3 regions of the Cryobacterium sp. TMB1-7 genome follow, and region 2 is predicted to be linked to each of the others. Evidence: riboswitches for the same ligand, from Rfam matches in the RefSeq annotation. Region 2 holds a riboswitch; each other region holds the start of a gene.
The links. A riboswitch is a leader RNA that binds a small molecule or an ion and turns the genes downstream of it on or off. The one in region 2 is predicted to bind thiamine pyrophosphate.
Positions count from the first base shown of each region.

Region 1 (3,268 bases), on a different contig from region 2:
ACGGCGCCACCGAGCACGTTCGCGGGGATGACCTGCAGCGGGCGGGCCGCCGCGAGCGGGATGGCGCCCTCGGTGATGCCGAAGAAGCCCATGAACAGCGCGGCGATGCCGGCCTCGCGTTCCACCGGGGTGAAGAACCGGCGACGGATGACCGTGGCCAGCCCCATGCCCAGCGGCGGCACGGCGATGGCCGCGGCGACCATGCCCATCGGGCCCGGGTTGCCGGAGGCGATCAGCGCGGAACCGAACAGGAACGCCGTCTTGTTGATCGGGCCGCCCATGTCGAACGCGACCATCGCGCCCAGGATCAGGCCGAGCACGACGACGCTGCCGCCGTCGAGGCTGGAGAGGAAGTCGGTCATCGAGGAGAACACCCAGGCGATCGGCTGGCCGAGGGCGAGCACGAACAGTCCGCCGACGACGAGGGTGGTGATCACGGGGATGACCAGGATCGGCATGATCGGCTTGATGAAGCGGTGCACGGGGATCTTCTTGATGCCCAGCGCCACGAAGCCCACCAGGAAACCGGTGACGATGCCGCCGATGAAACCGGCACCCGATTCGGAGTTGTAGAAGGAGCCGGTCGTGGCGATCCAACCGCAGATCATGCCGGGTGCGAGCCCGGGCCGGTCGGCGATCGCGTAGGCGATGAAGCCGGAGAGGATCGGCACCATCAGGGTGAAGCCGAGCACGCCGATCTGGTTGATGGTGAACCAGAAGCTGTCCTCGGGGATCACGAGTCCCTGCGGGGTGGCCTCGCCGCCGATCGACAGCGAGATCGCGATGAGCAGCCCGCCGACGACGACGAACGGGATCATGTACGACACGCCGTTCATCAGCGCGCGGTAGATGAAACCGCCGATGTCGCGTTTCCCGGCGCTCGCCGGGGCATCCGTGGTCACGGCGGCGCGGCCGGTGGGGGCGGCGGCCAGCGCCTCGGCGATCAGCGCGGCCGGGCGGTGGATGCCGTCGGAGACGCGGGTGGAGACGATGCGCTTGCCCCCGAAGCGGGACAGGTCGATCTGGGTGTCGGCGGCGACGACGACAGCGTCGGCGCGGTCGATGTCGGCCTGACTGAAGGTGCCTTCGACTCCGACGGACCCGTGCGTCTCGACCCGGATCTCGTAGCCGAGTTCGGTGGCGGCCGCGTCGAGTTTCTCGGCAGCCATGTAGGTGTGGGCGATGCCCGTTGGGCAGGCCGTGATCGCCAGGATCAACACCGTGGGCGGCGCGATGGTGGTGTCGGTCGGGGTGTCAGGCATGGTGCGGTGTCCTTCCAGGACGACGCCGACGACCGGTGGCCCGTCGGCCATGGAGCGCGTGCTCACCCGGTGAAGAATGCAGCAGCCTGTCCAGCGTACAGTTCGGCGCCCGGTGCATTCGAGAGTCTTTCGGCCCTGCCGGCCGCTAGGGTGGGACGCGACACGGGGTGCCTCCGCCGGATGCGGACGCTGAGATCCAAACCCGTCGAACCTGACTAGTTAGCACTAGCGAAGGGATGTCGCCATGAACGTTCACGCCGCCGAATCACGCGGGGATGCCGACCCGGATCTGCGGCCGGAGCCGGGCCGCACCGAACCGTTCAGCAGGCTGCTCTGGGCCGACATCGCCGAAACCCGCACCGCCATCGATGCGTTGCCCTTCATCGCGGAACTCGGCGACGGCAGCCTGTCCGCCGGCCACTTCGCCTACTACCTGGCCCAGGATGCCCTCTACCTCGCCGCGTACTCCCGGGTGCTGGCGCAGGCGAGCGTCCTGGCGCCCACCCCCGCCGAACGGGAATTCTGGGCTACCGGCGCCGCCAACTGCATCGAGGTGGAACTCGAGCTGCACCGCACCTGGCTGACCGGCCATGACACGCGCCCGGCGCCCGGCCCGGTGACCCGGTCCTACGTCGACCACCTGGTCGCGGTCAGCGCGGCAGGCAACTATGCGGTGCTGCTGGCCGCGGTCCTGCCCTGCTACTGGCTCTACGCGGATGTCGGCGAGCGCCTGCACGCCGGCTTCACGGCGAGCCGGCGCGACGCGGCGCATCCGTACGCCGACTGGCTGGAGACCTACGCCGACGAGGGGTTCGCGGCCGCGACCCGGCAGGCAATCCTGCTCACCGACACCGCGGCGGCCACCGCGACGGCCGTCGACCGGGCGCTCATGCGCGCCGTGTTCGCGCGGTCGGCGGCCCTCGAGTTGCTCTTCTTCGACGCGCCCCGGCTGCACGCGCCGGGGTAGCAGACCACAACCATCCGCACCCGCGGATGCATGACTCCTGCGATTCCCAGCCGCCGACCGGCGATCGCCCCGGAATGACGAGGCGGTCGGCCACGCCGGCGGAATCGAGCACGAGTTGTGCTTCGGCGGCGCCGGATCAGGTCAGCGCCACGGTGCGGAAGCCCACGTTGCCGGCCGCGGAATCCGCGGTGTTGGAGGCCCGAGCGGAGTTGCGATACCGGTTGCAATAGGAGTCGTGGCAGAGGTACGAGCCGCCGCGCATCGAACGCTGCTCGCCCGTCGCCGGGCCGGCCGGATTCTCGGCGGGGGAGTGCGCGTAATAGCCCTCCGCCCACCAGTCGGCGCACCACTCCCAGACGTTGCCCACGCTCTGCCAGAGGCCGTAGCCGTTCGGCGCGAACTCCCGCACCGGGGCGGTGCTGAGCCAGCCATCGGCCAGGGTGTTCACCGCGGGAAACCGGCCCTGCCAGATGTTGCAGCGCTGCCCTTCCTCCCACTCGTCGCCCCACGGGTAGCGCCGGCCGGCCAGCCCGCCGCGCGACGCGCACTCCCACTCGGCCTCGGTCGGCAGCCGTCGCCCCGCCCAGGCGCAGTAGGCCAGCGCGTCGTTCCAGCTCACCTGCACCACCGGATGCTCGGCCAGCCCGTCGAGCGACGAACGGGGGCCGGCCGGATGCGCCCAGTCCGCGCCGCGCACCCCCAGCCACCAGGGTGTCTGCGGGGGTTGGCCGACCACGTCATCGATGTCGGCCTGCAACGCGAGGTGGAACACCGCGGAGTAGCCGAACAGCTCCGACTCGGTGCGATACCCGGTATCGGCCACGAACCGGGCGAAGGCGGCGTTGGTGACCGTCGTCGTGTCGATGGAGAAGGCATCCAGCCGCACTTCGTGCACGGGGGTCTCGCCGTCGCCGGGATTGCCCGCGCCGTCGGCGTCGCCCATGGCGAAGACCTGCGCCGGCACCAGCGCCTGGTCGAGGTGATGCCGGACGAGTGAGCCGGGAGCGGCCGGTGCCGGGGGGAGCTGGGACATGGCTGT
Region 1 is NZ_SOFZ01000024.1:60,524-63,791, reverse strand. It holds gene E3O60_RS11160 (fructose-specific PTS transporter subunit EIIC) at 1-1,328, opposite strand, end outside; TPP riboswitch at 1,416-1,516, shown strand; gene E3O60_RS11155 (hypothetical protein) at 1,507-2,229, shown strand; gene E3O60_RS11150 (formylglycine-generating enzyme family protein) at 2,366-3,268, opposite strand, start outside.
Region 1: another riboswitch for thiamine pyrophosphate. It lies ahead of E3O60_RS11155 (hypothetical protein); the one in region 2 lies ahead of thiM (hydroxyethylthiazole kinase).

Region 2 (3,268 bases):
GATGCTGAGCACCCGGGGGATCTCCCTCGGCCCGGTCATCGGGTCCACTCCCGGCGCAGGGCGCTGGCGGCGGCACGGGCATCCGGAGCGGCGCAGACGGCCGACACCACGGCCACCCCGGCGGCCCCGGCCCGGCGCAACGGCCAGACATCCGCGAGCCCGATGCCGCCGATCGCGACGCAGGGCAGCGCACTCGTGGCGGCCAGCGCGGCGAAGCCGGGCACCCCGAGCACGGGCGGATGGTCGGGTTTGGTGCTGGTGGCCCGGATGACGCCGACGCCCAGGTAGTCCACGGTTCCGGGGGGCAGCGCGAAGACCCTGTCGAGCTCGGCCGGGGTGTTGGCGGTGATGCCCACAATCGCGTCGGAGCCGACCCTGTCGCGCACTCTGGCCACGGCTTCGTCGCCCTGGCCCACGTGCAGGCCGTGCACGGCGGCGCCCTCGGCGAGCGCCCGCAGGTACACGTCGACCCTGTCGTTGACGACCACGGTGGCGCGGTCACCGACCGCGTCGGCCACCTGCAGCAGCAGGCGCAGCACGTCGTCGTCCGACCCGGTCTTGTCGCGCACCTGCACGGTGGTGATGCCGCCGGCGACGGCGTCGATCACGGTTCTCAGCACGCCCCTGGCAGCGCACAGGGCGGTGTCGGTGACGAGGTAGAGCGAGAGATCGCTCACGCCAGCCGCGCCCGGTCGATGATGGTGGCGCCGTCGAGGGAGTGCAGCCGGTCGAGGAAGTGCGCCGCGAAACTGCCCGGCCCGGCCGCGTCGGCGGCGGCGAGTTCGGCGGCGACGGTGTACAGCAGCGTGGCGGCGGCGGTCGCGGCGAGCGTTGCGCCGGGTTCGTCACGGTCGACGAGCGAGAGCACGGCGGCGGTCACCGCGCCGAGCGCGCATCCGCCGCCGGTGACCCGGGTGAGCAGCACGTGACCGTTGGCCACCCGGATGGTCTGCGAACCGTCGGTGATGAGGTCGACCGCGCCGGACACGGCTACGCTCGCTCCGGTGCTGCGGGCGAGCAGGGCGGCGGCGTCGGCGGCGCCCTCCGGCGAGTCGGTGGCGTCGACGCCTCGGCCGCCGGTGCCCAGCTGGGCCAGGGCGATGATCTCCGACGGGTTACCGCGGATGGCCGTGGGCCGGAAGTGCAGCAGCTCGCGAGCCAGCCCGGTGCGCACCGGCAGCACGCCGATCGCGACGGGGTCGAGCACCCAGGGGGTGCCGGCGGCGTGTGCGGCCGACGCGGCCTCGAGCATCGCACTGCGCTGCTCGGCGTGCGGGGTGCCCACGTTCACCAGCACTCCGGAGGCCACCCCGGCGAACGGTCCGGCCTCGGTGGGCACGTCCACCATCGCGGGCGCGGCTCCCAGGGCCAGCAGCACGTTGGCGGTGAAGTTGGTCACCACCGCGTTGGTGAGGCACTGTACGAGAGGTTGGCTCTCGCGCAGACGGTCGAGCAGATGGGCAGCATTCTCTGGTGTCAGACGGATGGTCATCCGGGACATCCCTTCGCTAGTACGAACTAGATCAGGTTCAACGGGTGTTTTCTCAGCCCCGGCCGTTTGGCAGGGCACCCCGTGTCACTACCGAAACCCTAGCGGCCGGATTGTTCACACCCGGACTAGTAGTCGAAATCGTCGACGGCGAACCACGGCACCGGCACCGCCGGGTCCAGAAGCGCGAGCGGATCCACCTCGAAGGTCTCCAGCACCACGCTGACGCCGGGTGACACGAGCGCCTCCACACCGACATCGCCGACGACGGGTAGCCTGACCATTCCGCCACCCTGCCGGACGGCGGCCGTGAGGGCTGCTACGAGCGCGGTCACGTCGCACGAGCTGCGCAATCGGAACAGGCGCTCGCCGACCGTGAGGGTGTGAGCCTGCATGACATCTCCCTCGGTGTAGATCTCACGCTAAGACCAAAGCGGCGACGTGTATACACGGTTGACAGCGCTGCGTCTTTGTCTTTGTCTGAAACCCTCCAGCGTTTACACCGGCGCACCCGGCACACTGGACCGATGACAACCACACTGCTGAACAAGGCCGAACTCCTCAACGCCCTGCACGTGCCCGGCACGCCACTGATCGTCACGAACGTGTGGGACGCGATCACCGCCAAGATCGTCTCCGAGACCCCGGGCGTGAAAGCCCTCGCCAGTGCCTCGCACTCGGTGTCCAACGTGCGCGGCCTGCCGGACGGCGAGGGCCTCACCGTCGACGAGGCCATCATCGCCGCCCGCATTATCACCGGAGCGACCGACCTGCCCGTCTCGGTCGACTTCGAGAAGGGCTACGCGGCGGATTCCGCGGGGGTCGCCCGCAACGTGCGCCGCCTGATCGAGGAGGCCGGGGCCGCCGGCATCAACATCGAAGACTCCGTGGGCGCCACCAAGGCGCCGCAGTTCGACATCCCCACCGCGGCCGCCCGGGTCGCCGCGGCGCGGGAGGGCGCCGAGGCGGCCGGGGTGCCGCTGGTGATCAACGCCCGCGTCGACACCCTCGCGGGCGGCGGCGAGTGGGCCGAGGCCGTTCAGCGTGCCAACGCCTATCTCGACGCCGGCGCCGACGTGATCTTCTTCCTCGGCCTGGGCGACGAAGACAAGGTCAAGCGCGCCCTCGACGAGGTGAACGGCCGCATCTCCGTGATCGGGAACCCCGGCGCCGTTCCCCTGGCCCGGCTGGCCGAACTCGGCGTCTCCAGGGTCAGCTTCGGCCCCGGTACCCTCGGCCTGGCCCTCGCCGCGTTGCAGCGCGCCGCCGCCCAGCTCACCGCGCTCGGCGATTACCCCGACGACCTCGGCTTCCCCTTCGAGCTCTAACCCGGCCTCGGCGTGGGCGGCTCGGTACGGTGGGGTCATGCCCAGCTTCGCGTCGCACGATGAGACCGTTCTGCACTACGACGTTCTGACCCCGGATGCGGCGGGCGCGCCTGAGCGCCCGCCGCTGGTCGTGCTGGCCGGCGGGCCGGCCCGGCATCCGGAGTACCTGGGCGATCTGGCCGGGCTCACCCGCCTGCGCACCCTCGTGGTGCTGCACCAGCGGGGCGTGGGGGCGTCGTCGCCATCGCCCACCGCGCCCGCCGCATCCTGGCCCGCCCTGGCCGACGACGTCGAGGCGCTCCGCCGGCACCTGGGGCTGGCCGAGATCGAGCTGCTCGGCCACTCGGCCGGCACCCGCGTCGCGCTCGCCTATGCGGCCCGCCACCCTCATCGGCTGGCGAGCCTGTGCCTGCTCACCCCGCCCGCGCAGTGGCTCGTGACCGTCCCCGAC
Region 2 is NZ_SOFZ01000023.1:9,024-12,291, reverse strand. It holds gene thiD (bifunctional hydroxymethylpyrimidine kinase/phosphomethylpyrimidine kinase) at 1-39, opposite strand, end outside; gene thiE (thiamine phosphate synthase) at 36-677, opposite strand; gene thiM (hydroxyethylthiazole kinase) at 674-1,492, opposite strand; TPP riboswitch at 1,484-1,584, opposite strand; gene E3O60_RS10305 (hypothetical protein) at 1,618-1,884, opposite strand; gene E3O60_RS10300 (isocitrate lyase/phosphoenolpyruvate mutase family protein) at 2,017-2,817, shown strand; gene E3O60_RS10295 (alpha/beta fold hydrolase) at 2,855-3,268, shown strand, end outside.

Region 3 (3,268 bases), on a different contig from region 2:
GGCGCCGCGTCGACTAAATTCGTGGCCAAGCTGGCCTCCGGACGGGCCAAGCCCGACGGGCTGCTGGTGATCCCCGCGGAGGACACAATCGCTTTCCTGCATCCGCTGCCCGTCGGCGCCCTCTGGGGGGTGGGCGCCAGCACCGAACAGGTGCTGCTCGGGCTCGGGCTGCGGCACGTGAGCGATATCGCGCACGCCCCCCTCGAGATGCTGCAGCGTGCCGTCGGCGTCGCCAGCGCGCACAAACTGCACGATCTGTCCTGGGGCATCGACCCGCGCACGATCAACCTCGAACGCGAGGAGAAAAGCGTCGGCCACGAGGTGACCTTCGAACATGACGTCACCGATGTCGCCCGGTTGCGCAGCGAACTCCTGCGCCAAGCGGATGCGGTGGCCGCCAAGCTGCGCGGCAACGGCCTCGTCGCACGGACTGTGGTGCTCAAGCTCCGCTACGCCGACTTCAGCACGGTGACCCGGTCGCGCACCCTGGCCGAGCCCACCAACGTGGGCCGGCGGATATACGAGGAGGTCACCGCGAGCTTCGACGTGCTCGCGGCCCGCGGCATCCGGGTGCGCCTGATCGGAGTGCGGGCCGAGCAACTCGGCTCCGGCGATGGTGCCGGCATGGGCCTGTGGGACGATGACGACGACTGGCGGGAAGCCGAACTGGCCGTGGACACCGTCACCGCCCGGTTCGGCCGGGGGATCGTGCGGCCGGCCTCGCAGCTGGGCGGCGGAAGTGCTCCGAAGCGTGATGTCCATCCGTTCGGAACACCGAACGCCGGGACGCCGCAGGGAGAGGGGGAGTAGCCTCTCACCATGACTAATCTCGCCTTGAAGCTCGCAGAAAACGCTCGATCCATCGGCGTCAGGTCGGCCTACGGAGACCCCGTGCAGATCGAGGGCGTCACGATCGTTCCGGTGGCCCTGGTGCAGTACGGCTTTGGCGGTGGCGGCGAAGGTGACGAGTCCGCGGCGGCCGGCGGTGGCGGCGGTGGCATGGCCATCCCGATCGGCGCTTACGTTAAGTCCGGCGGAGCGGCCCGCTTCGAACCGAATGTGATTTCGCTGCTGGCCGTCGGCATCCCCTTCGTCTGGGTCGCCGGCAAGGCCATCGCGCGCATCATCCGCGCGCTCAAGCGCTAGCACTAGCAGCGAGATCCTCGCGCGCAGAAATTGTCGCGCGACGCCTTGCATTGCCCGGATGCGCCCGGGGAGTTCTATACTCGAAGCTGAACACGGGAGTCCGGTGAACCGGGCTGAGAGGAAGCTACTTCAGCTTCGACCGTCGAACCTGATCTGGATCATGCCAGCGCAGGGAGGCTTCTCAATCCCGTGCCCAGTATTCCTCTACGGAAAGGGCACGTACAGTGCACGCGTCAATCAACACCCAGCCTTCCAGGACTTCGTCCGCCACCTCTCTCTCCACGTCGCGGAAACCGCGGGTGCTGAAATGGCGGGTCGTCGACATCGTCGTGGCCAGCGTCATCGGCGTCGCCAGCGGCGTGATCTTCTGGGCATGGGGCCTGGCCTGGTCGCCGCTGAGCGCCCTCCTGGCCTTCACCCCCGGGCTCGAAGGACTCCTGGCCGGCGGCTGGCTGTTCGCCGGGGTGCTCGGCGGACTCATCATCCGCAAGCCCGGTGCGGCCGTCTACACCGAGGTCGTCGCCGCCGTCGTCTCGATGCTCATCGGCACCCAGTGGGGCTTCTCCACCCTGATCTGGGGTGTCGTCGAGGGGCTGGGCGCGGAGATCGTGCTGGCCCTGTTCTTGTACGCCAACTGGCGCCTGGGCGTGGCCCTCCTGGCCGGCGCCGGCGCGGGCATCGCCGTTGGTCTGCTCGACACCACCTTCACCAGCTACGCGGCCCTCGACATCGGCCCCAAGATCGTCTACCTGGTTTCCGCCGTCGTCTCCGGTACCGTGCTCGCCGGGCTGCTGTCCTGGCTGGCGGTGCGCGGACTCGCCCGCACCGGCGCGCTGAGCCGGTTCGCCGCCGGCCGCGAATCGGGCCCGACCGACCGGGTCGACACCCAGCCTGCCCGGTGACCCGCACCGGATGCCCGCTCCGCGTCGCCGAGGCCCGGCCGTGACCGGCGCCAGGGTCACGGCCTCCGGCTGGGGCTGGCGGCACGCCGGCCGGTCCCGCCCCGCGGTCTCCGGGCTCGATCTCGACATCCGCCCGGGGGAGCGGGTGCTCGTGCTCGGACCCAGCGGAGCCGGCAAGAGCACGCTGATGCACGCCCTCGCCGGTGTGCTCGGCGATGACGAGGACGGCGACGAGACCGGCGAACTCCTCATCGACGGCCGCCGCCCCAGCGCGTCCCGCGGCCGGGTGGGCCTCGTGCTGCAGGACCCGGACTCGCAGGTCGTGCTTGCGAGGGTGGGCGACGACGTCGCCTTCGGCTGTGAGAACCGCGCCGTTCCGCGCGCCGAAATCTGGCCCCGGGTCGGTCGGGCCCTCGCGGACGTGGGCCTGGACCTGCCTCTGCGGCACCCGACCAGCGCGCTCAGCGGCGGCCAGAAGCAGCGCCTGGCCCTGGCCGGGGTGCTCGCCATGCGCCCGGGCCTGGTGCTGCTGGACGAACCCACCGCCAACCTCGACCCTGACGGTGTCGTCGAGGTGCGCGACGCCGTGCTGCGCTCCGTGGAGGCGTCGGGTGCGACCCTCATCGTGATCGAGCACCGCGTCGCGGTCTGGCAGCACGTCGTGGACCGCATCGTGGTGCTCGACCCGGCCGGCGGCATCCTCGCCGACGGACCCACCGACAGCGTGCTCAGCGCCGAAGGGGAGCGGCTCGCCGCCGCCGGAGTGTGGATACCCAGGTTCCCACCCGCGACGCCCGACCGGCGCCCCCGCTCCGACGGTCCCGGCGCGGAAGTCCTGCTCAGCGCCGATGACCTCGCCGTCGGACGGGTGCCGTTCGCCCGCAAACAGGCCGTCGTCGTCGCACACGGCCTCGACCTCGCCCTGCGCGCCGGCACGGCCACGGCTCTCACCGGACCCAACGGCACCGGCAAGTCGACTTTCGCGCTCACCCTGGCCGGGCTTCTGGCCCCCGCGGGCGGGCGGTTGACCGCAACGGATGCCCTCGCCGGGGGACTCGGGCCGGCCCCGCACCGATGGCGCTCCCGCGACCTGCTGGCGCGCATCGGCACCGTCTTCCAGGACCCCGAGCACCAGTTCCTCGCCGGGACCGTGCGTGCCGAGCTCACCATCGGCCCCCGCGCCCTCGGCCTGGGCGGGGCCGAGCAAACTGAGCGAGTGG
Region 3 is NZ_SOFZ01000029.1:350,515-353,782, reverse strand. It holds gene dinB (DNA polymerase IV) at 1-810, shown strand, start outside; gene E3O60_RS14760 (hypothetical protein) at 820-1,146, shown strand; TPP riboswitch at 1,229-1,339, shown strand; gene E3O60_RS14755 (ECF transporter S component) at 1,371-2,048, shown strand; gene E3O60_RS14750 (ABC transporter ATP-binding protein) at 2,059-3,268, shown strand, end outside.
Region 3: another riboswitch for thiamine pyrophosphate. It lies ahead of E3O60_RS14755 (ECF transporter S component); the one in region 2 lies ahead of thiM (hydroxyethylthiazole kinase).